DNA from 3 places in the Streptomyces sp. NPDC002773 genome. Region 2 is predicted to be linked to each of the others. Evidence: riboswitches for the same ligand, from Rfam matches in the RefSeq annotation. Region 2 holds a riboswitch; each other region holds the start of a gene.
What was found. A riboswitch is a leader RNA that binds a small molecule or an ion and turns the genes downstream of it on or off. The one in region 2 is predicted to bind cyclic di-AMP.

Region 1: linked by a shared signal. The riboswitch ahead of ABT034_RS05130 (M23 family metallopeptidase) and the one ahead of ABT034_RS29220 (transglycosylase family protein) in region 2 are both predicted to bind cyclic di-AMP.
Region 3: linked by a shared signal. The riboswitch ahead of ABT034_RS17060 (M23 family metallopeptidase) and the one ahead of ABT034_RS29220 (transglycosylase family protein) in region 2 are both predicted to bind cyclic di-AMP.

The regions. Positions count from the first base shown of each region.
Region 1 covers NZ_JBEOVO010000002.1:537,082-547,410, forward strand. Annotated here, with positions in the region: gene ABT034_RS05095 (diacylglycerol/lipid kinase family protein) at 1-1,481, shown strand, start outside; gene ABT034_RS05100 (phosphatase PAP2 family protein) at 1,478-2,107, shown strand; gene sigJ (RNA polymerase sigma factor SigJ) at 2,126-3,067, opposite strand; gene ABT034_RS05110 (rhodanese-like domain-containing protein) at 3,273-3,767, shown strand; tRNA gene ABT034_RS05115 (tRNA-Met) at 3,832-3,905, shown strand; gene ABT034_RS05120 (MerR family transcriptional regulator) at 4,023-4,763, shown strand; gene ABT034_RS05125 (PP2C family protein-serine/threonine phosphatase) at 4,904-6,115, shown strand; cyclic di-AMP (ydaO/yuaA leader) riboswitch at 6,317-6,463, shown strand; gene ABT034_RS05130 (M23 family metallopeptidase) at 6,475-7,635, shown strand; gene ABT034_RS05135 (PrsW family intramembrane metalloprotease) at 7,693-9,024, opposite strand; gene trmB (tRNA (guanosine(46)-N7)-methyltransferase TrmB) at 9,098-9,868, opposite strand; gene lhgD (L-2-hydroxyglutarate dehydrogenase) at 9,924-10,329, opposite strand, start outside.
Region 2 covers NZ_JBEOVO010000033.1:54,559-64,887, reverse strand. Annotated here, with positions in the region: gene ABT034_RS29255 (YfhO family protein) at 1-745, opposite strand, end outside; gene ABT034_RS29250 (SurA N-terminal domain-containing protein) at 1,030-1,674, shown strand; gene ABT034_RS29245 (nucleoside triphosphate pyrophosphohydrolase) at 1,691-2,650, shown strand; gene ABT034_RS29240 (hypothetical protein) at 2,647-2,841, shown strand; gene ABT034_RS29235 (globin domain-containing protein) at 2,850-4,049, opposite strand; gene ABT034_RS29230 (cytochrome P450 family protein) at 4,147-5,442, shown strand; gene ABT034_RS29225 (LysM peptidoglycan-binding domain-containing protein) at 5,536-6,726, shown strand; cyclic di-AMP (ydaO/yuaA leader) riboswitch at 6,985-7,158, shown strand; gene ABT034_RS29220 (transglycosylase family protein) at 7,162-7,893, shown strand; gene eno (phosphopyruvate hydratase) at 8,259-9,539, shown strand; gene ABT034_RS29210 (FtsB family cell division protein) at 9,641-10,111, shown strand; gene ABT034_RS29205 (DUF501 domain-containing protein) at 10,143-10,329, shown strand, end outside.
Region 3 covers NZ_JBEOVO010000012.1:74,936-85,264, forward strand. Annotated here, with positions in the region: gene ABT034_RS17030 (alkaline phosphatase family protein) at 1-801, opposite strand, end outside; gene ABT034_RS17035 (DUF5998 family protein) at 801-1,397, opposite strand; gene ABT034_RS17040 (DUF6882 domain-containing protein) at 1,500-1,736, shown strand; gene ABT034_RS17045 (bifunctional acetate--CoA ligase family protein/GNAT family N-acetyltransferase) at 1,730-4,756, opposite strand; gene ABT034_RS17050 (HPr family phosphocarrier protein) at 4,973-5,254, shown strand; gene ABT034_RS17055 (GntR family transcriptional regulator) at 5,407-6,090, opposite strand; gene ABT034_RS17060 (M23 family metallopeptidase) at 6,276-7,046, opposite strand; cyclic di-AMP (ydaO/yuaA leader) riboswitch at 7,059-7,224, opposite strand; gene ABT034_RS17065 (M16 family metallopeptidase) at 7,484-8,881, opposite strand; gene ABT034_RS17070 (M16 family metallopeptidase) at 8,878-10,230, opposite strand.

The DNA of each region.
Region 1 (10,329 bases), on a different contig from region 2:
ACGGATCCCGTGATCCGCTGGGCGAGGCCCGGCGGCTCGCCCGGTGGGCGCTGGCCGCGGCCGCGGCGACGGTCGTGCTCCTGCTGACCGGGCTCGGCGCCGGCGGGCTGCTGATCCTCTTCAGCGGGCTCGTCGGGCTCGCCTGCTCCGCCGTGGGGATCTGGTGGTTCCTCGCCCACCGGGGGCCGCTGCGGGTCCTCGGCGCCCTGCTCGCCGTCGGCGCGCCCCTCGCGGTCCTCAGCCTGTACATCGTCGGGGGCCTCTGGCTGACCGCGCTCCTGGCCCTCGGGCTGTGGGGCGTGGCGCTGCTCTGCGCGCGGGCTGCCCTGCGCCGCCTCCGGGACCTGAACGGGGGCGGCAGGGGCGGGCGGACCGACCTGGCGCGCGGCCGGCGGCGGTCCAGACCCCGGCGGGCCGTACTGATCATGAACCCGCGGTCCGGGGGCGGGAAGGTCGCCCGGTTCGGGCTCGTCGAGCGCGCCGAGAAGCTGGGCGCCCGGGTCATCCTCCTCGACGAGACCGCCGAGAGCGATGTCACCGCGCTCGCCCGGGAGGCCGTGGCCGACGGCGCCGACCTGCTCGGCGTGGCCGGCGGTGACGGTACGCAGGCGCTGGTCGCCGCCGTGGCCGCCGAGCACGACCTGCCGTTCCTCGTCATCTCGGCCGGTACCCGCAACCACTTCGCCCTCGACCTGGGCCTCGACCGCACCGACCCGGCGACCTGCCTCGACGCCCTCGTCGACGGCGAGGAACTCCGCGTCGACCTGGGCTCCGTCTCCGGGCGCGCCTTCGTGAACACGGTCTCCTTCGGTGTGTACGCGGACGTCGTCCAGCACCCCGAGTACCGCGACGCGAAGGCGGGCACCGCGCTGGAGCTCCTGCCCGATCTGCTCCAGGGCGGTGAGGGCGACCGCCTCGACGCCCTCGCCGACGACGTCCGGCTGCCCGCGCAGCAGGCGATCCTCGTCAGCAACAACCCGTACGCCGCGCCCGATCCGTTCGGTGCCGCCGCCGCCCGGAGACCTCGGCTCGACCGGGGGCGGCTCGGGGTGATCGCCGTCCGGGTCGACGGGGCGGCACAGGCCGCCGAGCTGGCCGTACGGGGCACCCAGTCGGCCGGACTGAACGTGATGACGGCCGACCGGGTCGTGGTGACGGGGAAGGCCGTCGGCGGGTTCGGCGGCAGCCACTCCCCGGCCGACGGCGGGTTCGGCAGCGGCCCCTCCCCCTCCGGCTCTCCCACCTCCGGTTCTCCCGCCTCCGGCTCCGTCGACGCCGGTTCCATCGCCGTCGCCGTCGACGGCGAGGCGCTGATCCTGCCCACCCCCGTCGTCTGTACCCTCCGACCCGGTGCCCTGCGGGTCCTCGTGCCCCGTAACCGGCCGGGTGCCAGCGACCCCGTGCCGCGCATGAACTGGCGGCGCGTCATCGAAATCGCCTTCCACCACCCTTCCCACCCCTACCCGAGGAGCGGCGCATGACCGGGACGACCACCGAGAGCCCCTACCGGGCCGTACTCCGGGACCTCCGCGCGATCGACGGCGCCGTGTACGCCGCCGTGGCCGCCACCCCGAGCCCCGCGCTCGACGCGGGGCTCCGCAGGCTCTCCCACACGGCCGACCATTCCAAGATCTCGTTCACCCTGGCGGCCGCCCTCGCGCTCGTCCCCGGCCGGCCGCGCCGGGCGGCCCTCGCCGGGGTCGGGGCCGTCGCCGTCGCCTCGGCCACGGCGAACCTGCTGGGCAAGCGCCTGGTCCGCCGCGACCGCCCGGACCGGGAGGCGGCCCGGGTGGTGGCGGGCCGTCATGTGCCGATGCCGGACTCGGCGTCGTTCCCGTCCGGGCACACCGCGTCGGCGGTCGCCTTCGCCACCGCCGTGGGAGTGGTGCTGCCGCCGGCCGCGGTGCCCCTCCAGGTCCTGGCGATGGCCGTGGGCTACTCGCGGGTCCACACCGGCGTCCACTACCCGGGAGACGTCGCCGCGGGCGCCGTCCTCGGCATCGCGAGCGCCGCCGTCGCCCTGACGGCCGGAGCCTCGTGGTCGGCCGCCACAGGATCGGCCTTCAGAGGAGCGGTCGCCAGGGGGTCGGCCGCCCGGGGGAGGTGAACGCGGCGGAGAGGCCCGTCAGTACGCGGCCCGGGCCAGGTCCTCCTCCGAGAGGTCGAGCACGGCGAGGCGCTCCGGGTCCGCCAGGATGTGCAGCTCGACGATCCGGTCGCCGGCGATCGTGAACGCCATGAGCGCGGCCGGGCGCCCGTTCGCGACCGACAGGACCGCGGGCGCGCCGTTGGCCAGGAGCGGCAGTGCCGCCCTGCGGAACTTGGCGTACGTGAGGGCCTGCGCGATGACGGCCTCGGCGCCCCGGACGATCTTGGAGACGGCCGCGAGGGCCCTGCCGCCGTCGGCGCGCAGCACCACGTCCGGGTCGAGCACCGCGAGCAGTCCCTCGAAGTCGCCGCCCTGCGAGGCGGCGAGGAAGGCGTCGGCGATCTCCCGCTGCCGGCGCGCGTCCGGCCCGGCGGCGGGGGTGGCGTCCTGCACCCGGCGGCGGGCGCGGCTGGCGAGCTGGCGGGTGGCGGCCGGGGTGCGGTCGACGATCCGGGCGATCTCGTCGAAGGAGACGGCGAACATGTCGTGCAGCACGAACGCGAGCCGTTCGGCCGGTGCCAGGGTCTCCAGGACGACGAGGAGCGCGAGGCCGACGGATTCGGTGACCTCGGCCGCGTGCTCGGGGTCGGTGGTGTCGGGGAGCCGTACGACGGGGTCGGGGACGTAGTACTCCAGCGGGTCCTCGCGGCGCGAGCCCCGGGAGCGCAGCATGTCGAGGCAGACGCGGCCGACGACCGTGGTCAGCCAGCCGCTGAGGTTCTGCACCGCGCTGACGTCGCTGCGGCTCAGCTTGAACCAGGCCTCCTGGACGGCGTCCTCGGCCTCGCTGAGCGAGCCCAGCATCCGGTACGCCACCGCTCTCAGATGGCCCCGGTCGGCCTCGAAGCGCCGGGCCAGCAGTTCGTCGGTGCCGTTGTCCTGTTCCACTCGTCGTTCTCCCCGTTCGCGTCCCGTCATGCCGTCATGCCGTCATGACGGAGGAAACCTCGCCGATGTGACACGGCTGCGGTGGCGGGCCGGGCCCCGGCGCCGAAGCCGTGAGGTCCCGATACGTGAGATCCACGCCGCCCCCCGGTGAACGCGCGGGTTTCCCCGGCCGCCGCCCCCGACCACCGTGGATCCTCACTTCAGGCCGGTGATCTTCGTCCGTAGATTGATCACCATGACGACGACAACGACGCAGGTCAACCCCGTACTCCGCACGCCGCCGGCCTCCCCCGCCGCCGCTGCCGCGTACTTCTCCGCCAGCCTCGCCTTCCACGCCGACGTCTCCGACGTGGCCTCTGCGCTCGCCACGGCGGCCGCCGAGGGCACCGACCCGGGCTTCGTGGTGATCGACTCGCGGTCGACCGCCTCCTGGGACCAGGGGCACGTCCCCGGCGCGCTCCACCTGCCGACCGCGCTCATCGCCGAGCAGGCCGACCAGCTGCTCGACCGGTCCGTGCCGGTCGTCACGTACTGCTGGGGCCCCGGCTGCAACGGCGCCACGCGCTCCGCGCTGGCCCTCGCCGAGCTGGGCTTCCAGGTGAAGGAGATGCTCGGCGGCTTCGAGTACTGGGTGCGGGAGGGCTTCGCGTACGAGACGTGGGAAGGGCCTGCGGAGAAGGCCGCGGACCCGCTGACGGCGCCGGTCGACTCGGACGACTGCGGCTGCTGATCGGTTGCTGACGTAAACCGATTTCGTGATTGCCCCACCCGTAGCGTAGAGTCAGGTTTACCGACGCGGGGTGGAGCAGCTCGGTAGCTCGCTGGGCTCATAACCCAGAGGTCGCAGGTTCAAATCCTGTCCCCGCTACTCAGTAGCAACGAAGGCCCGGATCCAGTCACTGGATCCGGGCCTTCGTCGTATTGCCCGTTTCCCGGCACTTCTCCGCTTGACCTTGACGCGACGTCAAGATTTAGCGTTCTCGGTATGGAGTGGTCGATCCAAGAGATCGCCAAGAAGGCCGGCACCACCAGCCGCACCCTCCGGCACTACGGAGAGCGCGGACTGCTGGAGCCGAGCCGGATCGGCGCGAACGGTTACCGGTACTACGACCAGGCGGCGCTCGTGCGGCTGCAGCGGATCCTGCTGCTGCGCGAGCTGGGGCTCTCGCTGCCCGCCATCGCCGAGGTCCTCGCGGGGCAGCGGGACACGTCCGCCGCCCTCCGCACCCATCTCGCCCTCCTGGAGCAGGAGCGCGAGCGCATCGGACGCCAGATCGCGTCGGTGCGGACCACTCTCCACAAGACCGAGAACGGAGACGCACTCATGGCCGACGAAGTGTTCGACGGTTTCGACCACACGGTGTACGAGGAGGAGGTCACCGAGCGCTGGGGCCGCGACGCGTACGAGCAGGGTGACCGCTGGTGGCGTTCGCTCGGTGCCGGGCAGCGGAAAGCGTTCATGGACGAGCAGTCCGGCATCGCCCGCGACTTCGCCCGGGCGCTCGGGGAGGGCCTCGCCGCCGGCAGCGACGAGGTGCAGGCGATCGCGCGGCGCCAGGTCGCGTGGCTGTCGCACACGACGGCCCCGAGCAAGGAGTACGTGATCGGTCTCGGCCGGATGTACGTCGACGACCCGCGCTTCACCGCGCACTACGACAAGCACGGTGAGGGGACCGCGGTCCTCGTCCGGGACGCGATGGAGATCTACGCGGAGCGGAACCTCTGACGGAACCGCGCGCCCGGAGTGAGGAGGCCGCCCCGTACGCCAGTCGGCCCCGCGGAAGTCGCCGCACGGCGGGGCGGCGGCCACCCTGGAGAGGCGCGGTGCGGACCGCGGCCGGGTACGGACCGGGCAGGAGAGCACAGGTGGGGCACCCCCTAGGAGCGGGCGGCGGTGGGCGGCGGGGCGGTGAGGGCCGCCGCTCGTACGGGCGCGCCCGGCGGTTCATCCGCGCGCTGCCGCCGCTGGTCATCGCCGGCGGGGTCGTCTTCGACCTGCTGACACCGCCCGCGTACACCGCCGCACCGCTCTTCTCCGCCGCCCCGCTGATCGCCGCGCCCTTCTTCTCCACCCTCACGACGCTCCTGACCGGGATCGCCGCCGTCCTCGCCTCCGTCGGGCTGCACCTCTACAACGGCACCGCCGACGAGGTCCCGACCCTGACCGAGACCCTGACCGTCCTCACCGTCTCCGCGCTGGCCCTCCTCGTCAGCCGGGTCGTACGGAGGAGCGGTGAGCGGCTCGCCTCGGCGCGGGTCATCGCGGAGACCGCCCAGAAGGCCGTGCTGCCGACGCCGGCCGAGCGGATCGGCGGGCTGCAGTGCGCGGCCCGTTACGAGGCGGCGCAGGCGGACGCGTTCATCGGCGGCGACCTGTTCGCCGTCCAGGACACCCCCTACGGGGTGCGGCTCGTGGTCGGGGACGTCCGGGGCAAGGGGATGGAGGCGGTCGAGGCCGTGGCCGTCGTCATCGGGGCCTTCCGGGAGGCGGCCGAGCAGGAGCGGAGCCTGGAGGGCGTGGCGCAGCGCCTGGAGCGGGCGCTGGCCCGCGAGGGGACCCGCAGGGACGGGCTCGACGCCTTCGAGGGGTTCACCACCGCCGTTCTGGCCGAGATCCCGCGCGGCGACGGGAGCGGCACCTTCGACGGTTTCGTACGGATCGTCAACCGCGGGCATCCGCCGCCGCTGATGCTGTACGCGGACGGGCGCCTGGACACGCTGGAGCCGACCGAGCCGGCGCTGCCGCTCGGCATGGGCGATCTGGCGGTGTGGCCGGACCGGGCCGAGGGGCGGCCGTACCCGCCGGGCGCGACGCTGCTCTTCTACACCGACGGCCTCTCGGAGGCACGGAACGCGGGGGGAGTCTTCTACGACCCGGGCGAACGCCTCGCCGGGCGGATCTTCCCGGGGCCCGAGGAGTTGCTGGACGCGCTGGTGGACGACGTACGGCTGCACACGGGCGGCGGGGCGACGGACGACATGGCGCTGCTCGCGCTGAGCCGTCCGGCGACGGGGCAGCCGGAGCGGCGCCGCACGATGCCGGTGGTGCCGCCGGGCGGGCCCGGTCACCAGTCGTAGTCGAGAGGTGTCGCTGCGATAACAATTGACATAACGTCAGATCGCGGAGGTTTGGGCGGCGCCTCCTGAAGGACGGTCAACTCGGACCATTCCCTCCCAATTCAATGAATGATCAAGAGGAACGGCTTGGAATCAGGACCCCCCGTCTATTAACGTTCGATAACGCAGCGCGGTCGTCCCAGCCGCCGCAAGAGGCGGCACCGTGCGCACGCGCCGAATCCTGAAAAGGAACCGGGGAACCACCAATTGGGGTGAATCGGGCCCTTCGCACCTGTGCGACCGTGCCCGTAGGAGACCTTCCTGCTCCGAACCCGTCAGCTAACCCGGTAGGCGAGAAGGAAGGAAAGGAGCGCCCTTTCGTGGCGTCCAACACCCCTGCCCCCGAGGCTCCCTTCGACGCCTTCGGTGGTGGTGCGGGTCCCGCCGCGCCGGGCACCGAGTGGAACCCCACCGAGGATTCCCTCCGCGCCCAGAGCCGCTCCGGCGGCCGGCACCGGGTCGTCAAGCAGCGGTCCAACTTCGCCCGCTCCTCCACCGTCCTCGGTGTCGGTGTCATCGCGGCCGTCGGCGCGGGCGGCCTCGCCACCGCGCAGGAGAAGCCTCCCGTGGCCATCTCCTTGCCGGACCTCCCCGACCTAAACCTGCCCGACGCCCACGACCTCCCCGGCGTCGGCGACCTCCTCCCGGACGAGGACGCGGGTACGGGCTCGGGCGCCGGCGACGACACGGTGGCCGCCGGTGCGGCCCGCTCCAACCCGAACCCGCTCACCGCCGCCACGTACACGACCTTCGACACCGAGCAGGCCGGGAAGACCGAGCAGGCGGGGACGGCCGAGCAGGCCACGAGGACGGCGACCGGCACCGCCGACGCGGGCGAGGCCCTGCGCGCCCGCATCCTCCAGCAGGCCGAGCAGCAGCAGGCGTCCGCGGACGCCGCCGAGAAGGCCGCGGCGGAGAAGGCGGCCGCCGAGAAGGCGGCGGCGGAGGCCGCGGCCAAGGCCGAGGCCGCGGAGAAGGCGGCCGCGGAGGCGAAGGCGAAGGCCGAGGCCGAGGCCAAGGCGAAGGCGGAGGCAGAAGCCGCAGCGAAGGCCGAGGCCGAGCGCCTCGCGCAGCTCGCCGCGAGCTACTCGATGCCGCTCTCCTCGTACTCCGTCAGCGCCACCTACATGCAGTCCGGTTCGATGTGGTCCTCCGGTCACCACACGGGCCTCGACTTCGCCGCCCCCACCGGCACCCCGCTCAAGGCGGTCCACGGCGCCACCGTGAAGTCGGCGGGCTGGTCCGGCTCGTACGGCTACCGGATCGTCCTGGAGCTGGAGGACGGCACCGAGGTCTGGTACTGCCACCTGTCGTCCATGACGGTCGGCGTCGGCCAGACCGTGGGCACCGGCGAGACGATCGGCCGTGTCGGCGCCACCGGCAACGTCACCGGCGCCCACCTCCACATGGAGGTGCACACGCCCGACGGCACCGGCATCGACCCGGCGGAATGGCTCCGCTCGAAGGGCCTGACGGTCTGAGGCCCGAGAGCCCGAGAGCCCGAGAGCCCGGGTGCCCGAGAGCCTGGGGCCCTCGGCTCAGCTCCGGTACGGGTTGTAGCCGTCGTAGTCCAGGTACTGCGGCGGCGACCAGGCCCGGCCGGTGGCCCTGGCCGCGTACGTGAGCGCGGGCGAGGCGACCTCGCGGCGCTGCCACAGGTGGTGGAGCAGCTCCTGCTCGCGGGCCGTGAAGTCGGGCCCGGCCGTGCCGCGCCGGGCCCGGTCCCTGAGGAACGCCAGGGTCGTCGCGAAGGACTCGTACTCGCCCACCGCCCGCGCGGCCGGCGGGCCGTACGTCCGGGCCGCGAACGAACGGGCCAGCTGACGGGCCCGCATCGAGGAGAGCGCCAGCGGCTCCGTGGGGGAGAGCCAGCCGGCCGCCGCGTACGCCGGGAGCTCGCCGGATATCGTCCGCAGCTCCCGCTGCCGGCTCCACACCGCGAGCCAGGTCAGCAGGCCGAAGGCCGGGACCATGAGCGCCCCGTACACCGCGAAGAAGGCCCAGGGGCCGCCGAAGGTGGCCGAGCCGTTCCACGCGGCGTGCAGGCCCATGGCGAGCAGCAGCCCCGCGAGCGGCAGCAGCACCTTCCGGAGGCGTTTCCCGCGCGGGGCGAGCGCGGCGAAGCCGAAGCCGATGCCGGTGAGCACGGTGAACAGCGGATGCGCGAACGGCGACATCACGACCCGTACGAAGAAGGTCGCGGCGGTCACCGAACCGAGTCCTGAGGTGCCGAACTCCTGGTCCTCGCCGAAGGCGGTGCCGAGGTAGAGGATGTTCTCGGTGAAGGCGAAGCCGGTCGCGGTGAAACCCGCGATCACGACCCCGTCGACGAGACCGCCGAAGTTCCTTCTGCGGAAGAGGAACAGCAGCAGGATCGCGGCCGCCTTGGCGCTCTCCTCCACCACCGGTGCGACCACCGTGGCGCCGAGGTTGTCCGCCGAGTCCGGGTCCGCGGTGGCCGTGGCGATCCAGCGGACCGCGAAGGTGTTCGCGAGGATCGCGACGAGCGCGGCGGCGAAGGCGCCCCAGGCGAAGGCGAAGAGCAGGTTCTTCCAGGGGCCCGGCTCGACCCGGTCGAGCCAGCGGAACGCGGCCATCAGCAGCGGTACGGGAAGCAGGGCGAGGCCGAGGCCGACGAGGAAGCCCTCGGTGCCGGTCTGCTCGCGGACCATCGCCAGGATGAGCAGGGCGCAGATCGCGAGCACGGTGATGACGGCGACGGCCCGGACCAGCCGGCTGCGCCAGAAGGCCCGGCGTGGCCGGTACCGCCACTGGGACCGGTCGGCGGCGGCGGGGAAGTCCGGCTCCTCGGTGTCCCGGTGGGGGACGGGAGCGGTCTCCGGCTGGTCGGCGGGGGCGGGGTTCGACACGAGTGCGACCCTAACGACCCCCACCGACAGCGGGCGACGCAGTTACCCGCATCGCCCGCTCACCCGCTCGTGGTCACTTCCTGCGGAAGAGCAGATCGTGCACGACATGGCCCTTGTCCAGGCCCTGACCCTCGAAGCGGGTGAGGGGCCGGAAGTCGGGGCGGGGCGCGTATCCGCCGTCGGCCAGGGTGTTCTCGAAGTCCGGATGCGCGGAGAGCACCTCCAGCATCTGCTCGGCGTACTCCTCCCAGTCCGTCGCGCAGTGCAGTACGGCCCCGGGCTTCATCCGGGTCGCGAGGAGATCGAGGAACTCGGGCTGGATGAGCCGCCGCTTGTGGTGGCGGGCCTTGGGCCACGGGTCGGGGAAGTAGACCCGGCAGCCGTCGAGGGCGTCCGTGGCGAGCATCTCGCGGAGCAGGATGATCGCGTCGCCGTTGGCGACCCGGACGTTCGTCAGGTCGTTGCGGTCGGCGAGGCCGAGCAGATTGCCCTGGCCCGGGGTGTGCACGTCGACGGCGAGGATGCCGGTGCCGGGGTCGGCGGCGGCCATCTGCGCGGTCGCCTCGCCCATGCCGAAGCCGATCTCCAGGACGACCGGGAGCCCGTCGAACATCTCGCCGAGGTCGATGACCCGCTTGCCGTCGATGTCGAGACCCCAGTCGGGCCACCGCTTCAGCAACGCCTCGGCCTGACCGGTGGTGACGCGGCTGCGGCGCGGCTGGAAGCTGCGGATACGGCGCTCGTGATGCGACCCCGCGGGGTCGGGCAGGGGCCCCTCGCCGGGGGCGAACCGCTGGCTGCCGCGCGGGGTGGGGTACGGGCTCTTCTCAGTCTGCTCAGACACAATGCCCCGATTCTACGGCGCGCCCCGGCCCCCATCAGGCCCGGCGCGGGGCCGGTCACAGCAAGGCCAGTGCTCGGCCCGCCACCTCCCGGCCGATCGGCAGCGACGCCGTCGCCGCCGGCGATGGCGCGTTCAGGACGTGGACCGTCCGCGCCGCCTCCCGGATCAGGAAGTCGTCGACCAGCGTCCCGTCCCGCAGCACCGCCTGCGCCCGCACCCCCGCCGAAGACCGCCGCAGGTCGGACTCCCGTACCACGGGCAGCAGCCGCCGCACCGCCTCCGTGAACGCCCGCTTCGACAGCGACCGGTGCAGCTCCCCCGCCCCGTACCGCCAGTGCGCCCGGGCGATCGACCACGAGCCGGGCCACGCCAGGGTGGCGCCCAGTTCGCGCGGGCGGACGACGGACCAGCCGTACCCCTCCCGCGCCAGCGCCGGAACCGCGTTCGGCCCGATGTGGACG
Region 2 (10,329 bases):
AGCCGAGGAGGACGGGGACGAGGACGGGGGCCGCGAGACCGACCCCCAGGCCCGTCGTCAGGACCGCCCGGCCCGTGGTCCGCCACCGGAACGAGTCCGTCGTCGCCAGGCGTACGAGCAGGACGAGCGCCGCGCCCAGGGTCGCCATGTACGCCGTGTAGAAGTTCGCCGCCCAGCACACCGCGACCACCAGCGGACCGAGGAGCGGCCGCCGGCCCTCCCGTACCCACTCGCCCACCAGGCAGAGCAGCGGGAAGGCGATCAGGCCGTCCAGCCACATCGGGTTGTACGTGCCCTCCGCGAGCGACCAGCCGCACAGCGCGTACGAGGCCCCCAGGACCGACGCCCACCACCAGGAGCCGGGGCCGAGGCGGCGCAGCAGGAACGTCATGGCCGCCGCCGCGACCGCCGTCTTCAGGACGGTGACCGCGTACACCGCGTACTCGATGTCCCCGCGCGGGAACAGCGCGACCAGCGGGGCGAACGGGCTCGACAGATAGGTGCCGTAGTCGGGGAGGAAGCTCGTGCCCCAGCCCGCCCGCCAGTCCAGGAGCAGTCCGCCGTCCGCCCGGCCGCGGAGCAGGTCCCACAGGTGCGCGTGGAACGGCACGAACTGGTTCGCGAGGTCGTTGACGGCCCGGTGGCGCGGCCCGAAGGGGAAGACCCGGGCGACGGCGTCCCCGCCGCAGACGGCGACCACCGTGAGGAGGGCGGCGAGGAGTGAGGATCGCTTGGTGTTCGACATGGCGGTTCGAATATGCCAGCGACGGGCCGGGAAGAACCGGGCACGGCCACCCAGTTCACGCGATGGTCGCCTGAAGGTCATCCGCGCGGACCGGCGAGCCCGGAGAGGGCTGGGACGGGCCCTGAGGGGCCCGAGACGGGCGTGGTGCGGGCCGACACCCGGCGTGCGGGTGAGTCGTTGGGGGAAACAGTCGCACCGAAGTAGTGGCTCCGGCCCCGGCGACTCCCTACCATCGATCACCGCAAGGTCGTTCCACTGACGCACGACCAGCCCGGGAGGCTCCTTTGCACCGCCGCACTGCGCTCACCGTCTCCGCCGCGCTCCTCGCCGCGGCCCCGCTGCTCACCGCCTGCGGCAGTGACGCCCACCCAGGAGCGGCAGCCGTCGTCGGCGGTGAACGGATCGACGTCTCCAGCCTCCAGGCCCAGGTGAAGGACGTACGCACCGCGCAGGAACGTTCCCCGCAGGCCGCCCAGCTCGTCCAGGCCACCGGGGACCTGCCCCGCCGCAAGCTCAACGTCATGATCTTCGACCGGGTCGTCGACAAGGTCGCCGCGGACCACGGCGTCGGTGTCACCCGCGCCGAACTCCAGCAGACCAGGACCGCCTTCGTCCGCGAGAGCGGCGGCGAGGAGCAGCTCGCCACCGTCCTCCTCCAGGAGCAGGGCGTGGCCCCCGGCCAGATCGACGAGGTCGTCCGCCGCAACGTCCTCATGAACAAGATCGCGGAGAAGCTCGGCGTCACGGACACCCCCGAGGGCCAGAAGAAGCTGACGGACGTCTTCTCCGCCGCGTCCAAGGCCCTCGCCATCGACGTCAATCCGCGCTACGGCGCCTGGGACGACGCCCAGGTCCGGCTCGCCTCCACCACCGCGCCCTGGCTGCGGCAGATCAGCCAGGACCCCGGCGCCGCCCCGGCCGGCGCCTGAGCGGTAGGTTCGAGGGGTGACATCTGAGAGCCCCGGCCGCATCGTCCTGCTCACCGCCAGCCACCGCGTGGCGCCCGGACTCCTGTCCTGGCCCGCCTGGCAGGCGCTGCGCGGCGCGGACCGGGTGCTCTGCCCCGACGAGCACCACCCCCAGCTGCCGTACCTGCGGGAGGCCGGGGTCGCCGTCGAGCACCTGCGGCCCACCGCCGAGGAACTCGTCGAGGCCTGCGCCGGAGACCGCACGGTCCTGCTGCTCCCCTCCGGCGAGGGCGACCGGGCGCTGACCGACGGCCTCGCCCGGCTCGCCGGCTCGGGCCGCTTCACCATGCCCGACCTGGAGCTGCTGCCCGGCTCGTACGACCTGCCCGGAGCCCGGCTCCTCGACCTCGTGCAGATCATGGACCGGATCCGGCGCGAGTGCCCCTGGTCCTCGCGGCAGACGCACAAGGGACTCGCCAAGTACGGCATCGAGGAGGCGTACGAACTCCTCGAGGCGATCGAGGACGGCGACCGGGAGGAGCTCCGCGAAGAGCTCGGGGACGTCCTGCTCCAGGTCGTCTTCCATGCCCGGATCGCCGAGGAGGACCCGGAGGAGCCGTTCTCCGTGGACGACGTCGCCGGGACGATCGTCGAGAAACTGATCCACCGGCACCCGCACGTCTTCGGCGACGCGACCGCCGAGACGCCGGAGGAGGTCAAGGCCCACTGGCTGCGGACCAAGGCGATCGAGAAGCAGCGGCAGTCCGTGACCGACGGGGTGCCGCTGGGCCAGCCGGGCCTCGCGCTCGCGACGAAGCTCGCGGGCCGGGTACGGACGGCCGGGCTCGACGTGACCCTGCCGAAGGGCGAGGGCATCGGGTACGAGCTGCTCGCCCTCGCCGCCCGCGCGGAGGCGGAGGGCGTGGACCCGGAGGCGGCACTGCGCGCGGCGGCCAGGACGTACCGGGACGCGATCCGCGCGGCGGAGGGCGTGTGACCGGGCCGCGGAGCGGACGGAAGGGCGACGTGGGCGGGACGGCCCTCCTCACGCTCTTCCTCGTGTGGGAGGCGGCGAGCGGCGGCAGCCCGGAGTGGCTGCGCGTCGTCTTCGCGCTGTTCGCGCTGGTGGGCGTCGTCCGGCTGGCGCGGTGCGCCGCTATGCGGGTGCGCCCGCGCGCCCGGAGCTGACGCCCGGCTCAGAGTCCGCGCGGCGCGCGGGACTCCGGGTCGTGCCAGAGCGGTGGCGGCGGGCCCAGGAGGCGTTCGGCCGCGGTGGTCGGGCGGACGGTGAAGCGGCCCACGGGCGGCAGGGTGTCGTGGTGGACGCGGGCCGGGTCGGTGCCCAGCTCCACGAGCGCCTCGGTGACCTCCGTGAGGAAGCCGGGCGGCCCGGCGAGGTAGACGTCGTGCGCGGCCCAGTGGACGCAGGCCCGCAGCGACTCGAGGAGCCGCTCGGTCGCCTGGGCCCTGGGATGCCCGGGCGCCGAGGTGATGTAGGTGACGCTGAGACGGGGGAGCAGCCCCCTCAGCCGCTCCGCGTCCCACCGCCCGTACAGGTACTCCCTCGCGCGCGCCACGACGAACAGCCGGCCCGTCAGCTCCGGCTCCGCCTCCGCCGCCTCCGCGAGCAGCGCCCGCACCGGGGCCCAGCCCGTACCCGCGCATATATAGGTACGGAGTCCGCCCGGCTCCGTCCGTGCGGTGAGGCCGCCGCCCGGCGCGCTGAGCCGCAGGGTCTCGCCCGGACCCGTCTCGTCGACGAGCACCGTGCTCATGGCGCCGCCCGGAATCCGGCTCACGTGCAGCTCCACCGTGCCGTCCGGCCGTGGCGCGTCCGCGAGGGAGTAGGTGCGCCAGACGCGCGGGACGCGCAGCGAGCTGACGCCGACGTACTGGCCGGGAAGGTACGGCAGGGGCTGCCGGGGCCGCAGGGTGAGGACGGCCAGGTCGTCGCCGTACCGCTGGTGCCGGACGACGTCCGCGTCCCACCAGGCCGGCTCCCCGGCCCCGGCCGCCTCGTCGGCGCCCGCCAGCATCAGGTCGGCGACATGCCCGTACGCCTCGGTCCAGGCCTTCTCGGCCTCCAGGGTCCACGCGGAGCCGGCGGCGTGCGCGAACGCGGCGAGCAGGCTCGTCCCGACGGCGGCGTAGAGCGAGGGGGCGGCGAGGAACTTGCGGTGGTCGCGGCCGAGCCGGCCCAGGTACTCCGTGAGCCCCGGCTCGTCGATGTGGGTCACCACGTGGGTGAGCGCGGCGAAGAGCCGGTCCCGCTGGGGCCGCATGTCGGCGGGGAACAGCTCGCGCAGGCCGGGGTTGTTCCAGAAGAGATGCGAGTAGAAGAAGGTGACGGCGTGTTCGGCCCGTCTCTCGACGACCGCGAACGTGCTTCTGAGCATCTGAGGATCCACCGCACGAATCTAGGGCACGGCCCCCCTTCTTGATCACATGATCTCCACACACCTCACCGCGCGGGCCGCCCTGTACCGTCGGGGGGTGAGCACCACCCCCGGCCCCGCCCCCGCCCGACCGTCTGCCGCGCCGCCCGCCCCCGAGCTCTTCACCTGGGAGTTCGCGAGCGATCCGTACCCCTCGTACGCCTGGCTGCGGGAGCACGCGCCCGTGCACCGGACGACGCTGCCCAGCGGGGTCGACGCCTGGCTCGTGACGCGGTACGCGGACGCCCGGCAGGCCCTCGCCGACCAGCGGCTCTCCAAGAACCCGGTGCACCACGCCGAGCCGGGGAAGACCGGGATCCCCGGCGAGCGCAGCGCGGGCCTCATGACGCATCTGCTCAACATCGACCCGCCCGACCACACCCGGCTGCGGCGGCTCGTGTCGAAGGCGTTCACCCCGCGCCGCGTCGCCGAGTTCGCCCCGCGCGTGCAGGAGCTGACGGACCGGCTCATCGACTCCTTCGCGGAGAAGGGGAGCGCGGACCTCATCCACGAGTTCGCGTTCCCGATGCCCATCTACGCGATCTGCGACCTGCTCGGCGTGCCCCGCGAGGACCAGGACGACTTCCGGGACTGGGCCGGGATGATGATCCGGCACGGCGGCGGCCCCCGCGGCGGGGTCGCCCGGTCGGTGAAGAAGATCCGCGGCTATCTCGCGGAGCTGATCCACCGCAAGCGCCAGGACCTCGGCGACGACCTGATCTCCGGCCTCATCCGCGCGAGCGACCACGGCGACCACCTCACCGAGGCCGAAGCCACCGCCATGTGTTTCGTGCTGCTCTTCGCCGGCTTCGAGACCACCATCAACCTCATCGGCAACGGCGTCTACGCGCTCCTGAGGGACCCGGAGCGGCGCGAGCGGCTCCAGGCCTCGGTCGCGGCGGGCGAGACCGCGCTCCTGGAGACCGCGGTGGAGGAGCTGCTGCGGTACGACGGGCCGGTGGAGATGGCGACCTGGCGGTACGCGACGAGGGCGCTGACCATCGGCGGGCAGGAGATCCCGGCGGGCGACCCGGTGCTCGTCGTGCTCGCCGCGGCGAACCGGGACCCGGAGCGGTTCACAGCGCCGGACACGCTGGACCTCACCCGGCGCGACAACCAGCACCTCGGGTACGGGCACGGCATCCACTACTGCCTCGGCGCGCCGCTCGCCCGGCTTGAGGGGCAGACGGCGCTCGCGACCCTCCTGACACGTCTTCCGGACCTGCGACTTGCCGCCGACCCGGCCGAACTGCGGTGGCGCGGCGGGCTCATCATGCGGGGATTGCGCACGCTTCCGGTGGAGTTCTCCCCGTCCGTACCGCTCCGCCACAGTGACGGCGTGTCAGAAATGTGATCTTCGCGTGATCGTGCGGCCATCGACTTGTGACGAGCGTTCGAATACCGCTACGTTCACCGCACTCTCAGCCGTCACGCGAAAGGCGCTCCTATGCGTTCCGGGAACGGACGACACCGTCGCCCCCGTCAGGCCCCCGCCATCGTCGTCGCCGCAGGTGTGACCGGATCCGCCATGGCGCTGCCGCTGCTCGCCGCCGGATCCGCGTCCGCGGCCGACGCCGCCACCTGGGACCGCGTCGCCGAGTGCGAGTCCGGTGGCCAGTGGAGCGCCAACTTCGGCAACGGCATGTACGGCGGGCTCCAGTTCACCCAGGACAGCTGGGAGCGCAACGGCGGCCTGGCGTACGCGCCCAGCGCCGACCTGGCCAGCCGGGCCCAGCAGATCGCGGTGGCCGAGAAGGCCCTCGCGAAGGGCTCCACCGAGTGGGCCACCTGCGCGCCGATCGCCGGCCTGACGAACGACGGCACGGCCCCCGGCGTGGACCCCGGCCCGACCTCCGTCCCGAAGGCCCCCACGGGGCCGGTCGTCGAGTCGAACCGTACGGCGGGGCTGCCGGAGGCCTCCACGGGCTCCCCGGAGACCACGAAGGGGATCACGGGTACGGTCACGCCGACCGCTCCCGTCACGCCGTCCACGCCCACCGGGCCCGTCTCGCCGACGGCCCCCGTCGCGCCGACCGGCCCCGTCTCGCCGACCGCTCCGGTGAGCCCCACCGCGCCGACCGGCTCGACCGCCCCGACTTCCCCGGCCGCCCCGAGCGGCTCGACCGACCCGGCCGCGCCGGTCGTCCCGGTCAACCCCGTCGTCCCGGTCACGCCGGTCACCCCGGTCACGCCCGGCACCCCTGACGCCTCCGTCACGCCCGGTACGCCCGGTTCGTCCGTGACGCCCGGCACTCCGGAAGGTGACGCGTCGTCGGCCACGCCGGGCACCGGCAAGCACCGGGGCGATGCCGCACCGGAGGAAACCGGCAAGGCGGACACTTCGTCTGAATCAGGTAGACATGCTTCATCCGAGAACAAGTTGACCGAAAGCCCCCTCGTTACGACGCCGGTTGACGCGGCGAAGGATTCGGGCGCAACGGACAGTCAGGACACTTCGGGCGCGTACACCGTGCGGCCGGGTGACAGCCTGTCCGACATCGCGCAGGCGAACGAACTCCCCGGAGGCTGGACCGCCCTCTATGACGCCAACCGGGGCACGGTGGGCATCGATCCGGACCTGATCCTCCCTGGTCAGAGCCTCGATCTGACGGACGTTCCGGCTTCGACGACCAAGTGATTCGGGGGCGTATGTCCGGTTCTGGGCAAGTGAGACATGGGTCTCTTCGCTCCAACTGGCGTGTCCCGTCCGTAATCTTTGCCCCCGTCACCTCTCACCTGCACAAACAGCACCTTCCGGAAGCCAAGTAGGGGCGGTATTTCCGCAATACGCCTCTTTGAACTTCCGGTGGGTCTGTGTCTACGGTCATCACCGCTCGCCACCGCGGGCCCCGTCGACCGAAACGCCGAATCCTGCCGTCGGCCGATGGGAACAGTCGTCGCGTAAGCGCCGAAGGCAGGAGTGGGGGACCCAAGGTAAGTGCCGGTCCCGGCCGTTGAGAAAGACGGCCGATGATCGGCTTGGGGTGAAGCCGCGTGCTAGGACACGCGGCCGGGCAACTTTCCGGCCCGAACCCGACAGCTCACCTCACAGGCGTCGGTGAGGAGAATCTCCATGCTGTTTTCCGGCAAGGGCAAACACCGCCGTCCCTCCAAGGCCACCCAGGTCGCCACGCTCGTCGGCGTCACCGGTGTCGCCGTCGCGGCCCCGCTGATGACCGCGGGCACCGCCTCGGCCGCCACGGCCTCCGAGTGGGACCGCGTCGCCCAGTGCGAGTCCGGCGGCAACTGGTCCATCAACACGGGCAACGGCTACTACGGCGGCCTCCAGTTCTCGGCCTCCACCTGGGCCGCGTACGGCGGCACCGCCTACGCCTCGACCGCCAACCAGGCGTCGAAGTCCCAGCAGATCGCCGTCGCCGAGAAGGTCCTCGCGGGCCAGGGCAAGGGTGCCTGGCCGAGCTGTGGCGTGGGTCTCTCCGGCGCCTCCTACGACGGCGGCTCCACCGAGTCCGCCCCGCAGCAGGAGGAGCGGAAGGCCGAGCAGCCGACCACCCGCAGCGAGCAGCGCCAGGCCCCGAAGCAGGCCACGCAGCAGGCCCCGCAGGAGCAGGCCCCGCAGCGCGAGGCCGCGCCGCAGGCCGCCAAGAAGACCGTCACCACCCCGACCGGCAAGAAGGTCGAGAAGGGTGACGGCGAGTACAAGGTCGTCTCCGGCGACACCCTCAGCACCATCGCCCAGGCGCACGGCGTCAAGGGCGGCTGGGCCCAGCTCTTCGAGCTGAACGACGAGATCGTCGACGACGCCGACCTCATCTACCCGGGCCAGCAGCTTCACCTGAAGTGAGCCCGGCGGTCCGCGTGAGTCCGGCGGCTCACGCGGTCCCCACGACCCTCCCGCGGTGACCACCCCGGTCCGGCGCGCCCTTCCCCCGTGCGCGCCCGACCGGGGTTCCGTCCGTTCCGGGCCGCTCCCGTGCGGGGGCGCACCCGTCGAGGGGCGACTGACTGAGGGACCGACCTGATGGTTACCGTCCAGTAGATCTGATGTCCTTCGTCCCGAAACGCATGCCCTTGGGTCCTTTTTCGTCCCAGGGGGCGGGCGCCCGGCTGGCCGGAGCCCCCGCGCCGGTTAGGCTCTTGTCGCAAGGCCAAGCGACCCTGCACCGACCTTGCGTCACATCCAGCGTCACATCCCAGAAGGAGATGCTCGTGCCGTCCATCGACGTCGTCGTAGCCCGGGAAATCCTGGACTCCCGAGGCAACCCCACGGTCGAGGTCGAGGTCGGCCTCGACGACGGCAGCACCGGCCGTGCTGCTGTTCCGTCCGGCGCCTCCACCGGTGCTTTCGAGGCCATCGAGCTTCGCGACGGTGACCCGAACCGCTACCAGGGCAAGGGTGTCGAGAAGGCCGTCCTCGCCGTCATCGAGCAGATCGGCCCGGAGCTCGTCGGCTACGACGCCACCGAGCAGCGCCTGATCGACCAGGCCATGTTCGACCTGGACGCCACCGAGAACAAGGGCTCGCTCGGCGCGAACGCCATCCTCGGCGTCTCGCTCGCCGTGGCCCACGCCGCCTCCGAGGCCTCGGACCTGCCGCTCTTCCGCTACCTCGGCGGCCCGAACGCGCACCTGCTGCCCGTTCCGATGATGAACATCCTCAACGGTGGGTCGCACGCCGACTCCAACGTGGACATCCAGGAGTTCATGATCGCCCCGATCGGCGCGGAGTCCTTCTCCGAGGCCCTTCGCTGGGGTGCGGAGATCTACCACACGCTCAAGGGCGTGCTGAAGCGCAAGGGCCTCTCGACCGGCCTCGGCGACGAGGGCGGCTTCGCCCCGAACCTGGAGTCGAACCGCGCCGCCCTGGACCTCATCATCGAGGCCATCAAGGAGGCCGGCTACACCCCGGGCACCGACGTCGCGCTCGCGCTCGACGTGGCCGCGTCCGAGTTCTACAAGGACGGCGCGTACGAGTTCGAGGGCAAGTCCCGCTCGGCCGCCGAGATGACCGAGTACTACGAGGAGCTCGTCTCCGCGTACCCGCTGGTCTCCATCGAGGACCCGCTGTACGAGGACGACTGGGACGGCTGGAACACCATCACCTCGCGCATCGGCGACAAGGTGCAGATCGTCGGCGACGACCTGTTCGTCACCAACCCCGAGCGCCTGGCCCGCGGCATCGAGGAGGGCTCCGCGAACGCCCTCCTGGTCAAGGTCAACCAGATCGGCTCGCTGACCGAGACCCTCGACGCCGTCGAGCTCGCCCAGCGCAACGGCTTCAAGTGCATGATGTCCCACCGCTCCGGCGAGACCGAGGACGTCACCATCGCCGACCTCGCGGTCGCCGTGAACTGCGGCCAGATCAAGACCGGCGCCCCGGCCCGCTCGGACCGCGTCGCCAAGTACAACCAGCTGCTGCGCATCGAGGAGATCCTCGACGACGCCGCGGTCTACGCCGGCCGCAGCGCCTTCCCGCGCTTCAAGGGCTGATCAACGGCTGAGCCTCTCCGCAGGGCAGCTTCCGTACGTCCCCGTACTCGGTCCCGTACCGTGTGCGGGGACGTCCGCGTGAACAGGGGAGGCGACACGACATGGCCGCGAAGGACCGGGACCGGTTCTCGACCGCGACCCGGATCAGGCTGCTCGGCGAGCAGACCGCCGCCCGTGTCTACCGCTCCCAGACCCGCCGCCAGGCCCGCCGCTCCCGGCTCACCGGCCGCGCGGCCTTCCTCGCCCTGGTCGTCTGCTCCCTCGTCGTGGCGCTCGCCTATCCCATGCGGAGCTACGTCTCCCAGCAGGGCGAGATCGCCGAGCAGGAGCGCAGGGCCGCCGAGGCCGCCCGGCGGGTCGAGGAACTGAAGGACGAGAAGGCCCGCCTCCAGGACCCGGCCTACGTCCGCCGCCTCGCCCGCGAGCACCTCCACTACGTGCTGCCCGGCGAGACCGGATTCACCGTGAACGACCCCGGCGCGGAGCAGCGGCCCCGCACCGACCAGGGCGCGGCGGACCGCCCCTGGTACGACAACCTCTGGGACGGCGTCGACCACGCCGACCGTCCTTGAAGCCCGAAACGACCTGACGAGCAAGGCAGACATGGAAACGCCCCCTCCGCAGACCGAACGCACCGAGCCCACCGAGGCGGACATCGCCGCCTTCGAGCTCCAGCTCGGCCGGCCGCCCCGCGGCCTGCGCGCCATCGCGCACCGCTGCCCGTGCGGCAACCCGGACGTCGTCGAGACCGCGCCCCGGCTTCCCGACGGCACGCCGTTCCCGACCACGT
Region 3 (10,329 bases), on a different contig from region 2:
CGTGACGTACAGGGCGGAGCGGGGCGGCAGCTGCTCGGCGAGCCGCTGCACGAGCCGGTCGACGAACATCAGCTGACCGCGCCAGGCGTCGGAGTCGATGCCGAAGCGGTGTCCGGCGCCGTCGAGTTCGCTGTAGTACGTGTAGACGAGCGAGCGGTCACCAGCGGCGAGCTGCTCGGCCGAGAAGTCCATGCGCTCCTCGCCGGAGAGCCGCCCGTGGAACGCTCCGCCGCTGAGCGCGACCTTGGTGAGCGGGGTCTGCTCGAAGATCGGGGAGGACACCTGGGCGGTGTGGATCCCGGCCTCGTGCGCGAGCTGGAAGACGGTGGGGTACGGCTGCCAGACGTGCGGCGCCGTCCAGGGCTTCCAGCGCAGCTGGTTCATCAGCAGGCCGGTCGCGGGATCGCGCACGGTGTAGCCGGGCAGCCCGTGCGTACCGGGGTAGCGGCCGGTGCCGACGGAGGCCAGCGAGGTCGCCGTGGTGGCGGGGAAGCCGGCGGTGACGGGGCGGCCGGTGCCGCCGCGCGAGGAGCCGAGGAGCGAGGTCAGATAGGGGGCCTCGTCCGGGTGGGCCTTGATCTGCTCCCAGCCGAGCCCGTCGATCAGGAACAGGCAGTTCCGGTCGGCCGGGGCCAGCTCCGCGATCCGGGGCGTGAAACCGGGCACGCCCTGGCCGGCGACGAGCGTCGGCAGCAGGTCGGCGAGGGAGCCGGAGGTGTACTCGGGGACCGGGGCGGTCACCGGGGCGAGCGGGACCGGATCGTCGGGCCAGCCGTGGTTCGCTACGGCGGGCTGCACCATCAGCGGGCGGGGGCGGCGGTGGCCGCGATGGCTTCGGAGAGGGCCTGGGCGAAGACGAGGGTCTGCCGGACGGTGTCCGGTCCGTCCCCGGCCTCGCTGACGCGCAGGCTGAGGTCGTCGGCGGTGGCGTTGCCCGTGTAGCCGTGGTCGGCGTCGCAGTTGGAGTCGCCGCAGGCGGCGGGCTCCAGGTCGATCCGGGAGACGGCACCCCAGCCGATGGTGAGGACCACCTCGCGGGGCAGCGTGCCCGGCGTGTACGACTCCGGGTTGGCGACCACGCGGCTGACGACGACGGACGAGATCCGGTCGAGCTTCACGGACTCGGTGGACGTCGTGGCGTACGGGGTCGGGGAGCTGGTGTCGGCGGCCTGCTCGTCGGTGTGGCTGACGATGAAGCGGTGCGGCGTCAGGACGAGGACGGTGACGTGGCGCCGGACCTCGTTCGCGTCGAAGGTGGTCTCCTGGTGCACCACGTACGACGCGACGGCCTCGCCGCCGACAGCGGCCTCCACCGCCTCGGCCACGAGGGCCGGGTAGTAGCCGCTGCGCTCGATCGCCGCGCGCAGCCCCTGGGTCGTCGTACCGGTCTTCGCCATGGACTCCATCCTAATCCGTATGTAAGGACGGCTTGGCCGATTGCGAGGGGGCCGGGCCGTTCGAGAGCGCCGGGGCTGTGACATCGGACTCCATCCGGGCCGGTGACGCCTTTCCGTAGACCGTCGTGCGGGGCCCGTGGGCGGAGTGCCGGAGCACGGACCTTCCCTGACAGGACGGCGGCGGCGCCCGCGCAGATCCTCGCCAGTTCCAGCCCCGGGGCCGGCTCCTGGCTGTGGGCCTGGGCGAACGAGAGCATCCTCCCGGACATGAGCCGCGACGCCCGCGGGGTGCGGCACCTAGTCCCGGCCGGGAAGCCGGGGCCCCAGGCGCTTCAGTAGCTCGGCAGGCTGCGCGGCCCGAGGTCGGTGCGGGGTGCAGGCGGGGCAAGCCGGACGGTGGCGCCGAGGACGGAGAGGCCGCGTGGTGCCACGACCACCGGCTCCAGGGAGACGGCGACCACCTCGGGATGGTCGTCGACGAGCCGGGAGACCCGGAGGAGGACTTCCTCCAGGGCCGGGGTGTCGACGGGGGCCGAGCCGCGCCAGCCGAAGAGCAGCGGGGCGGTACGGAGGGAACGGACGAGTTCGGCGACGTCCCGGTCCGTGGCCGGAACCAGGCGGTGGGTGGTGTCGCCGAGCAGCTCGGACGCGGCGCCGGAGAGGCCGAAGGAGAGGACGGCGCCGACGGCCGGGTCGATGGCGGACCGTACGACCGTGTCGACGCCCCTCGGCACCATGGCCTGCACGACCGGCTGGAGCTCCTCGGGCTTGCCGAGGACCTCGGTCAGCTCGGCGTACGCCGTGCGCAGCTGTTCCTCGGACGCCAGGTCGAGCCGTACGCCACCGAGGTCGGGGCGGTGGCGGAGGTGCGGCGCGGTCGTCTTGAGGGCGACCGGGTAGCCGAGCCGGCCGGCGGCCGCGACGGCGGCGTCGGGCGTGGGCGCGGGCAGGGTCGGCAGGACGGCGATCCCGTACCGCGCGAGCAGCTCTCCCGCCTGCGCGGTGTCGAGGGTCACCCCCCGGGGGTCGGCCTCCTCGCCGCCGAGCACCCGCTCGATGAGCGCGGCGGCCCCTGCCTCGTCGATGTCCTCGTACTCGGGTACGCGTCCGGGCTCGGCCGCCAGCCGCCGCCACTGCCCGTACCGCACGGCTTCGGCCAGCGCCCGCACGGCCCGCTCGGCGGCGGGGTAGGCGGGGATGGTGAGGGTGGTGGGGCTTGTGGGGGCGGTGGGGCTTGTCGTGGCTCCGGTGCCCCCGGTGCCGACCGTTTCGGCTGCGCCCGCGGCTCCGTGCGCCGTTCCCGGCCGGGGCTCGGCCGGGAGCGCCGCAGGGCTGCTCTGTGCCTCCGTTCCCGTGGGCCGGAGTCCGGCCCCCGGCCCCGTACCGACGCCGCCCCCTCCCTTCCCCTGCGCCGCCGGTCGCGTGCTCGTCGCGATCGCGAGGGCCTCCGCGAGGCCGCCCATCTCCACGTGCACGACGACGACCGGCTTCGTCGGGGCCTGGGCCGAGGCGACCGCCTCGCGGAGGGAGGCGGCGAGGACCTCCCCGTCGCCGAACTCGGTGGCGCCGTTCTCGCCGACCCAGGGGATCGCGTTGACGACGACCGCGTCGGAGGTCTCGTCCGCGAGCGCCGCCGCCAGCGCGTCCCGGAAGTCCGCCGGTTCCGCCGCCGTCGTCAGGTCGAGCGGCCGCAACGGGCGCAGCCCCTCCGTCAGACAGGCGTCGTACGTGAGGAGGCCGAGCGACTCGGAGTTGCCGAGGATCGCGACCCGGGGCCCGGCCGGCAGTGGCTGGGCGGCCAGGAGCAGCCCCGCGTCCACGAGTTCGGTGACCGTGTCGACGCGGATGACCCCGGCCTGGCGGAGCAGGGCCGAGACCGTGGCGTGCGGGATGCGGGTGACCGGCACCCGGTGGCCGGGCGGGGCGCTGCCGCTGTGCCGGGCGCCCTTGACGACGACGACCGGCTTGACGGCGGCGGTGCGGCGGGCCAGCCGGGTGAACTTCCGGGGGTTGCCGATCGACTCCAGGTAGAGGAGGACGACATCGGTCCCGGGGTCGTCGTACCAGTGCTGGAGGAAGTCGTTGCCGGAGACGTCGGCGCGGTTGCCGGCCGAGATGAAGGAGGACAGGCCCGCGCCCCGCCGGTGCAGACCGGCGAGGAGGGCGATGCCGATCGCGCCGGACTGGGTGAAGAGTCCGATGCGCCCGGCGGCCGGCATCTGCGGTGCGAGGGAGGCGTTGAGCGAGACGTCGGCGGCGGTGTTGATGATCCCGAAGGCGTTGGGGCCGATGATCCGCATCCCGTACGAGCGAGCCTGACGGACGAGCTGGCGCTGCCTCTCGCGGCCGTCGGCCCCGCTCTCCGCGTATCCGGCGGAGAGGACGACGAGGCCCCGTACGCCGTGCTCGCCGCAGTCCGCGACGGCCTCCGGCACCCGTTCGGCGGGGACGGCGACGATCGCGAGGTCGACGGTCTGCCCGATGGCGCCGACGGAGGGGTACGCGGGGACTCCGTCGAACTCCGCGGCCGCGCCGTCGCCGCCGGCGCTCCCGGCGAGCGCGGCGTTGACCGCGTACACGCGTCCGCTGAAGCCGGCCCCGAGGAGGTTGCGGAGGACCGTGCGGCCGACACCGCCGGCGGCGCGCCCGGCTCCGACGACGGCGACCGACCGGGGGGTCAGGAGGCGTTGCACGGAGCGCGCTTCGGCCCGCTGCTCCCGTGCGCGCTGGACGGCGAGGGAGCGGTCGGTGGGTTCGAGGTCGAGGTGGAGCCGAACGGACCCGTCCTCGAAGCTGCGCTTCTGGGTGTAGCCCGCGTCCGTGAAGACTTTGATCATCTTGGTGTTGGCGGGCAGGACCTCGGCGGCGAAGCGCCGGATGTCCCGCTCCCGCGCGACCGCCGCGATGTGTTCGAGCAGGGCGGAGGCGACCCCGCGTCCCTGGTGGGCGTCCTGGACGAGGAAGGCGACCTCGGCCTCGTCGGCCGGCGCGGAGGCGGGCAGTCCGCGCTCGTTGATGCGGTCGTAGCGGACGGTGGCGATGAACTCGCCGCCCACCGTCGCCGCGAGTCCGACCCGGTCCACGAAGTCGTGGTGGGTGAAACGGTGGACGTCCTTGGCGGAGAGCCGGGGGTAGGGGGCGAAGAAGCGGTAGTACTTCGACTCGTCCGAGACCTGCTCGTAGAAGCTGACGAGGCGGTCGGCGTCGTCGGCGGTGATGGGCCTGATGCGCGCGGTGCCGCCGTCGCGGAGCACCACGTCCGCTTCCCAGTGGTCGGGGTAGTCGTGGTCCGGTGGTACCGGACGCGCCGGTCGTGCCGGGTGTTCCGCCGCTTCCGACTGCTCCGACGCGCTCTGCATGGGGCCAGCCTACGGCCGCGACACGGCGGTGGCACGGGTCGCGCGGTGGGTGTGAGCCGTGCATGGTGGGGGCACTCCATGCACGGTGGTGAGCACGCCGCGAGCGGCGGGGGCGGGCCGGAAGGCGGCCCGGTCCGGTCCGGAGGTCGGCGCGAGCACCGAGCATCCCGTGAGAGACTGGTCTAGACAACCGCTTAAGACTTGAAGGGCAACACCATGGCTGAGCGCCGCGTCAACGTCGGCTGGGCCGAGGGCCTGCACGCCCGCCCCGCGTCCATCTTCGTCCGTGCCGCCACGGCTTCCGGCGTTCCGGTGACGATCGCCAAGTCCGACGGCACCCCGGTGAACGCCGCTTCCATGCTCGCGGTGCTCGGCCTGGGCGCGCAGGGCGGCGAGGAGATCGTCCTCGCCTCGGAGGCCGACGGCGCCGAGGCCGCTCTGGACCGTCTGGCGAAGCTGGTCGCCGAGGGTCTCGACGAGCTCCCCGAGACCGTCTGATCCGGGTCGCCCCCCCGTACGACGAAAGGCCGTGGCTGCCGGAATTCCGGTGGCCACGGCCTTTCGCATTTCCACCGACCCGATTCGGCCCGCTTTTGGGCAGCACGGAACGCGGACTGCGGAATTACTATTCTTTGTATACGGCGTGCGCGTTAATTCCGGGCGCTCGCCGTGTTGACGACATGTTGCGAAACCCTCACACGCCCGCGCTCCGGCCTTTTGAGCCGGTGCAGCGGCTGCGAGCGTTCCGCGTGCACCGCGGTCAGCGCCCGCGCGCGCTCGGCGTCACCGCGCGCCACGGCGTCCACGATCGCGCCGTGCTCGGCCCAGGCCTCCACCGGCTGCGCGGGCTGCTCGACCGCGTACATCCAGGCGATCTTGTGGCGCAGTTGCGTCAGCAGCGCCGTCAGGGCCGGGCTGCCGGAGGCCTGTGCCAGCGTCTCGTGGAACCAGCCGCCGAGCGAGCGCAGATCCTCGCCCTGACCCCGCCTGGCCCGCTCCTGCCCCAGCCTGACCAGGCCCCGCAGCACCTTGAGGTGGGCCTCGGTGCGCCGCTGGGCGGCCCGTGCGGCGCCCAGCGGTTCGAGCAGCGCCCGCATGTCGAGCAGGTCGGCCGCCTCCTGTTCGGTGGGCTCGGCGACGTGCGCGCCCGCGTGGCGGCGGGTGACGACGAAGCCCTCGGACTCCAGGGTGCGCAGGGCCTCGCGGACCGGGACGCGGGAGACCCCGTACCGGCGGGCGAGCTGTTCCTCGGTCAGCCGGCTGCCCCGCTCGAAGACGCCGGAGACGATGTCGTCCCGGATCGCCGTGCATACCGAGTGCGCGGGAATGCGCATGTCCGACCTCCGCCTTGGTCTGCGCGAGACAATTCTGCGACGCCTGTTCTGCGCCCGATCTGCGACTCTATTGCAGCGCGCCGGAATTTCCGATGCCTCAGCGAAATATGGAAGCCTTTTTGACCGACGAAAAGCCCCGGCTCAGCACGAGCCGGGGCTTTTGCGACGCGGGGCGGGCGTCCGCGTCAGACGCTGACGCCGCGCGCGCGGAGGTAGGCGAGCGGGTTGATGTCGGAGCCGTACTCGGAGCTCGTGCGCGCCTCGAAGTGGAGGTGCGGGCCGGTCGAGTTGCCGGTCGAGCCGGAGATGCCTATCTCCTCGCCCGGTTCGACGCTCTGGCCGACGTACACGCCGATGGAGGAGAGGTGGCCGTACTGGGTGTACGTGCCGTCGTTCATCCGGATGACGATGTTGTTGCCGTACGCGCCACCCCAGCCGGCCTCGACGACGGTGCCGGAGCCGACGGAGACGACGCTGCTGCCGTACCCGGCGTGGAAGTCGACGCCGGAGTGGCTGCCGGAGGACCAGAGCGAGCCGCCGGTCTGGTAGCCGGTGGAGACGTACGAGCCGGCGACGGGGAGCTGGAAGGAGTTCAGGCGGCGGCGCTCGGCCTCACGGGCGGCGCGCTCCTCCGCCTCGCGGATCTCCTTGGCGCGGGCCTCCGCCTTGCGCTTCGCCTCGGCCTCGGCCTTCGCCTTGGCGGCGGCCTCGAAGGCCTCCTGCTCCTGGGCGGCGGCCTGGGCGTTGATCCGGTCCACGAGGGAGTCCTCGGTGATCACCTTGGTGAGGCCGGTGTCCTCGGCGGAGCGGTTGTCCGCGTCGGCGGCGAGCGCCGGGGAAGCGAGGGTTCCGATGACGCCGGTGGTGGCCAGGGTCGCGGCGCCGGCGATGCCCACGCTGCGGCGCGCCATCCGGCTCGGCCCACGATGCTTCCCGGTGGCACGGGTGAACGCCATGTAGTGGCTGATCCTTTCCTTCCTTCTCGCCTACCGGGTTAGCTGACGGGTTCGGAGCAGGAAGGTCTCCTACGAGCCCCTCCGTACGAGACGAAGGCGCCCGATTCACCCCAGGGACTACGTGTGGGTCCCCGGCTCCCCAGGCTCGCGCCTGACGGGGACTCGGCGATGACTGTCCGGGTGCCGCGGGTGCGGCGGGTGCAACTGCCGAACAGACGCACCGACGCTATGCGGATCGTCTTTCAATCACCAACCGGACTCGCCAGTTTGTAAGACATGCCACAGGGCAAACGATCACCCTTGCGTTCAATACGGACAAAGGGGAGGGCTCCGACGAAACATGCCGTCGGAGCCCTCCCCTTACCGGGTCGGAGCCGGGTCGGGAGCCTGGTCAGAGCCAGGTTGGAGCCGGTCGGAGCCCCGGTCGGGAGCCGGAATCAGCCGGTCACGACGGTGACTTCACCGATGCCGAGCGCGCGCACCGGGTCCGCGATCTGCGCCGCGTCACCCACGAGCACGGTGACGAGCCGGTCCACCGGGAAGGCGCTGACCACGGCCGCGGTCGCCTCGACCGTGCCGGTCTCGGCGAGCCGTGCGTACAACTGGGCCTGGTAGTCGTCGGGGAGGTGCTGCTCGACCTGGTCGGCCAGCGTCCCGGCGACCGAGGCGGCCGTCTCGTACTTGAGCGGGGCGACCCCGACCAGGTTCTGCACGGCCGTCTCGCGCTCGGCGTCGGTGAGGCCCTCGGCGGCCAGCGTCCGCAGCACCTTCCACAGGTCGTCAAGCGCCGGGCCGGTGTTGGGCGTGTCGACGGAACCGCTGATGGCGAGCATCGCGGCACCGTTCCCCTGGCTGTCGGAGCGCAGCACCTGCCCGAAGGCACGCACCCCGTACGTGTAGCCCTTCTCCTCCCGCAGCACCCGGTCGAGGCGCGAGGTGAGGGTGCCGCCGAGGCAGTACGTGCCCAGGACCTGGGCCGACCAGACGCGGTCGTGCCGGTCGGGGCCGATCCGGCCGATCAGCAACTGGGTCTGGACGGCGCCGGGTCGGTCGACGATGACGACCCGTCCGGTGTCGTCGGCCGAGATCGGCGGCATCGGGAGCGGCTCGGCCGGCTCACCGGTCCAGGTGCCCAGGGTCTCGGCGAGGACCTTGTCCAGGTCCACGCCGGTCAGGTCGCCGACGACCACGGCGGTGGCCGTGGCGGGCCGGACGTACGCCTCGTAGAAGGCGCGGACCGCGGCCGCGTCGATCGCCTCGACGGTCTCCTCGGTGCCCTGGCGTGGCCGCGCCATCCGCGATTCGGCCGGGAAGAGCTCCTTGGAGAGCTGCTTGGCGGCGCGACGGGCCGGATTGGCCGTCTCGTGCGGGATCTCGTCGAGCCGGTTCTGCACCAGGCGCTCGATCTCGGTGTCCAGGAACGCCGGGGCGATCAGCGCCTCGGAGAGCAGCCCGAGCGCCTTGGGCAGCCGGGAGACGGGTACCTCAAGGGAGACCCGTACGCCCGGGTGGTCGGCGTGCGCGTCGAGCGTGGCGCCGCAGCGCTCGAGCTCGGCCGCGAACTCCTCGGCACCGCGCTGGTCCGTGCCCTCGGTGAGCGCGCGGGCCATGATGGTGGCGACACCGTCGAGACCGGCGGGCTCGGCGTCCAGCGGGGCCGGCAGGAAGAGCTCCACGGCCACGACCTGCTGGCCGGGACGGTGGCAGGTCAGCAGCGTCAGGCCGTTGTCCAGCTTCCCGCGGTCCGGGGCGGGGAAGGCCCAGGGCCTGGCGGCGCCGGGCTCCGGCTGCGGGTGGAAGTCCATGCTCGTCAAAGACACGGCAGCGTCGGTCACTGGTCCGCTCCCTCTTCGTCGTCGCTGTCGCTGTCGCTCAGTTCGGCCGCCAGGGGCTCGTAGACGAGCACCGCGCGGTTGTCGGGGCGCAGCTTGGCCGCGGCGGCCGCCCGCACCTCGTCGGCGGTGATGTCCAGGACCCGGTCGACGGCCGTGAGGGCGAGCTGCGGGTCGCCGAACAGCACGGCGTACCGGCACAGTTCGTCGGCGCGGCCCGCGACGGTGCCGAGGCGGTCGAGCCACTCGCGCTCCAACTGGGCCTGCGCGCGCTCCATCTCCTCCGGCGTGGGGCCCTCGGCGGCGAACCGGGCGAGCTCCTCGTCGACGGCCGCCTCGATCTGCGGGACCTCGACGCCTCCGGAGGTCTTGACGTCCAGCCAGCCGAGCGAGGGCGCTCCGGCGAGCCTCAGCAGGCCGAAGCCGGCGGCGACGGCCGTGCGGTCGCGGCGGACCAGGCGGTTGTGCAGACGGGACGACTCGCCACCGCCGAGGACCGTCAGGGCCAGGTCGGCGGCGTCGCACTCGCGCGTGCCGTCGTGGGGCAGCCGGTAGGCGGCCATCAGCGCGCGGGCCGGGACCTCCTCCTCGACGACCTCACGGAGCTGCTCGCCGATGACCTCGGGCAGGTCGCCGGGGCGCGGTGCGGGCTTGCCGTCGTGGCCGGGGATGGAACCGAAGTACTTCTCGACCCAGGCGAGGGTCTGCTCCGGGTCGATGTCGCCGACGACCGAAAGCACCGCGTTGTTCGGGGCGTAGTACGTGCGGAAGAAGTTCCGCGCGTCCTCCAGGGTGGCCGCGTCCAGGTCGGCCATGGAGCCGATGGGCGTGTGGTGGTACGGGTGGCCCTCGGGGTAGGCGAGGGCGGTCAGCTTCTCGAAGGCCGTGCCGTACGGCACGTTGTCGTAACGCTGGCGGCGCTCGTTCTTGACGACGTCCCGCTGGTTCTCCATGGACTCGTCGTCCAGCGCGGCGAGCAGCGAGCCCATGCGGTCGGCCTCCAGCCAGAGCGCGAGCTCCAGCTGGTGCGTGGGCATGGTCTCGAAGTAGTTGGTGCGCTCGAAGCTCGTCGTGCCGTTGAGCGAGCCGCCCGCGCCCTGCACCAGCTCGAAGTGCCCGTTGCCGTGGACCTGCTTCGAGCCCTGGAACATCAGGTGCTCGAAGAGGTGGGCGAGGCCCGTGCGGCCAGGGACCTCGTGACGCGAGCCGACGTCGTACCAGAGGCAGACCGCGGCGACCGGGGTCAGGTGGTCCTCCGAGAGCACCACGCGCAGGCCGTTCGCCAACCGGTGCTCGGTCGCTGTCAGGCCGCCGGAGCCGGCCTCGGCCGTGGCCGTGTGACCCATGGGCATGTACGTCCCTTCGATCGCGATGTGAAAAAGTCCTGCCACTGTATGCAAGCGCGCCGACACCTGGCGAAGTTCCCGCCCCCGGGAGATGTCCCTCTTCCG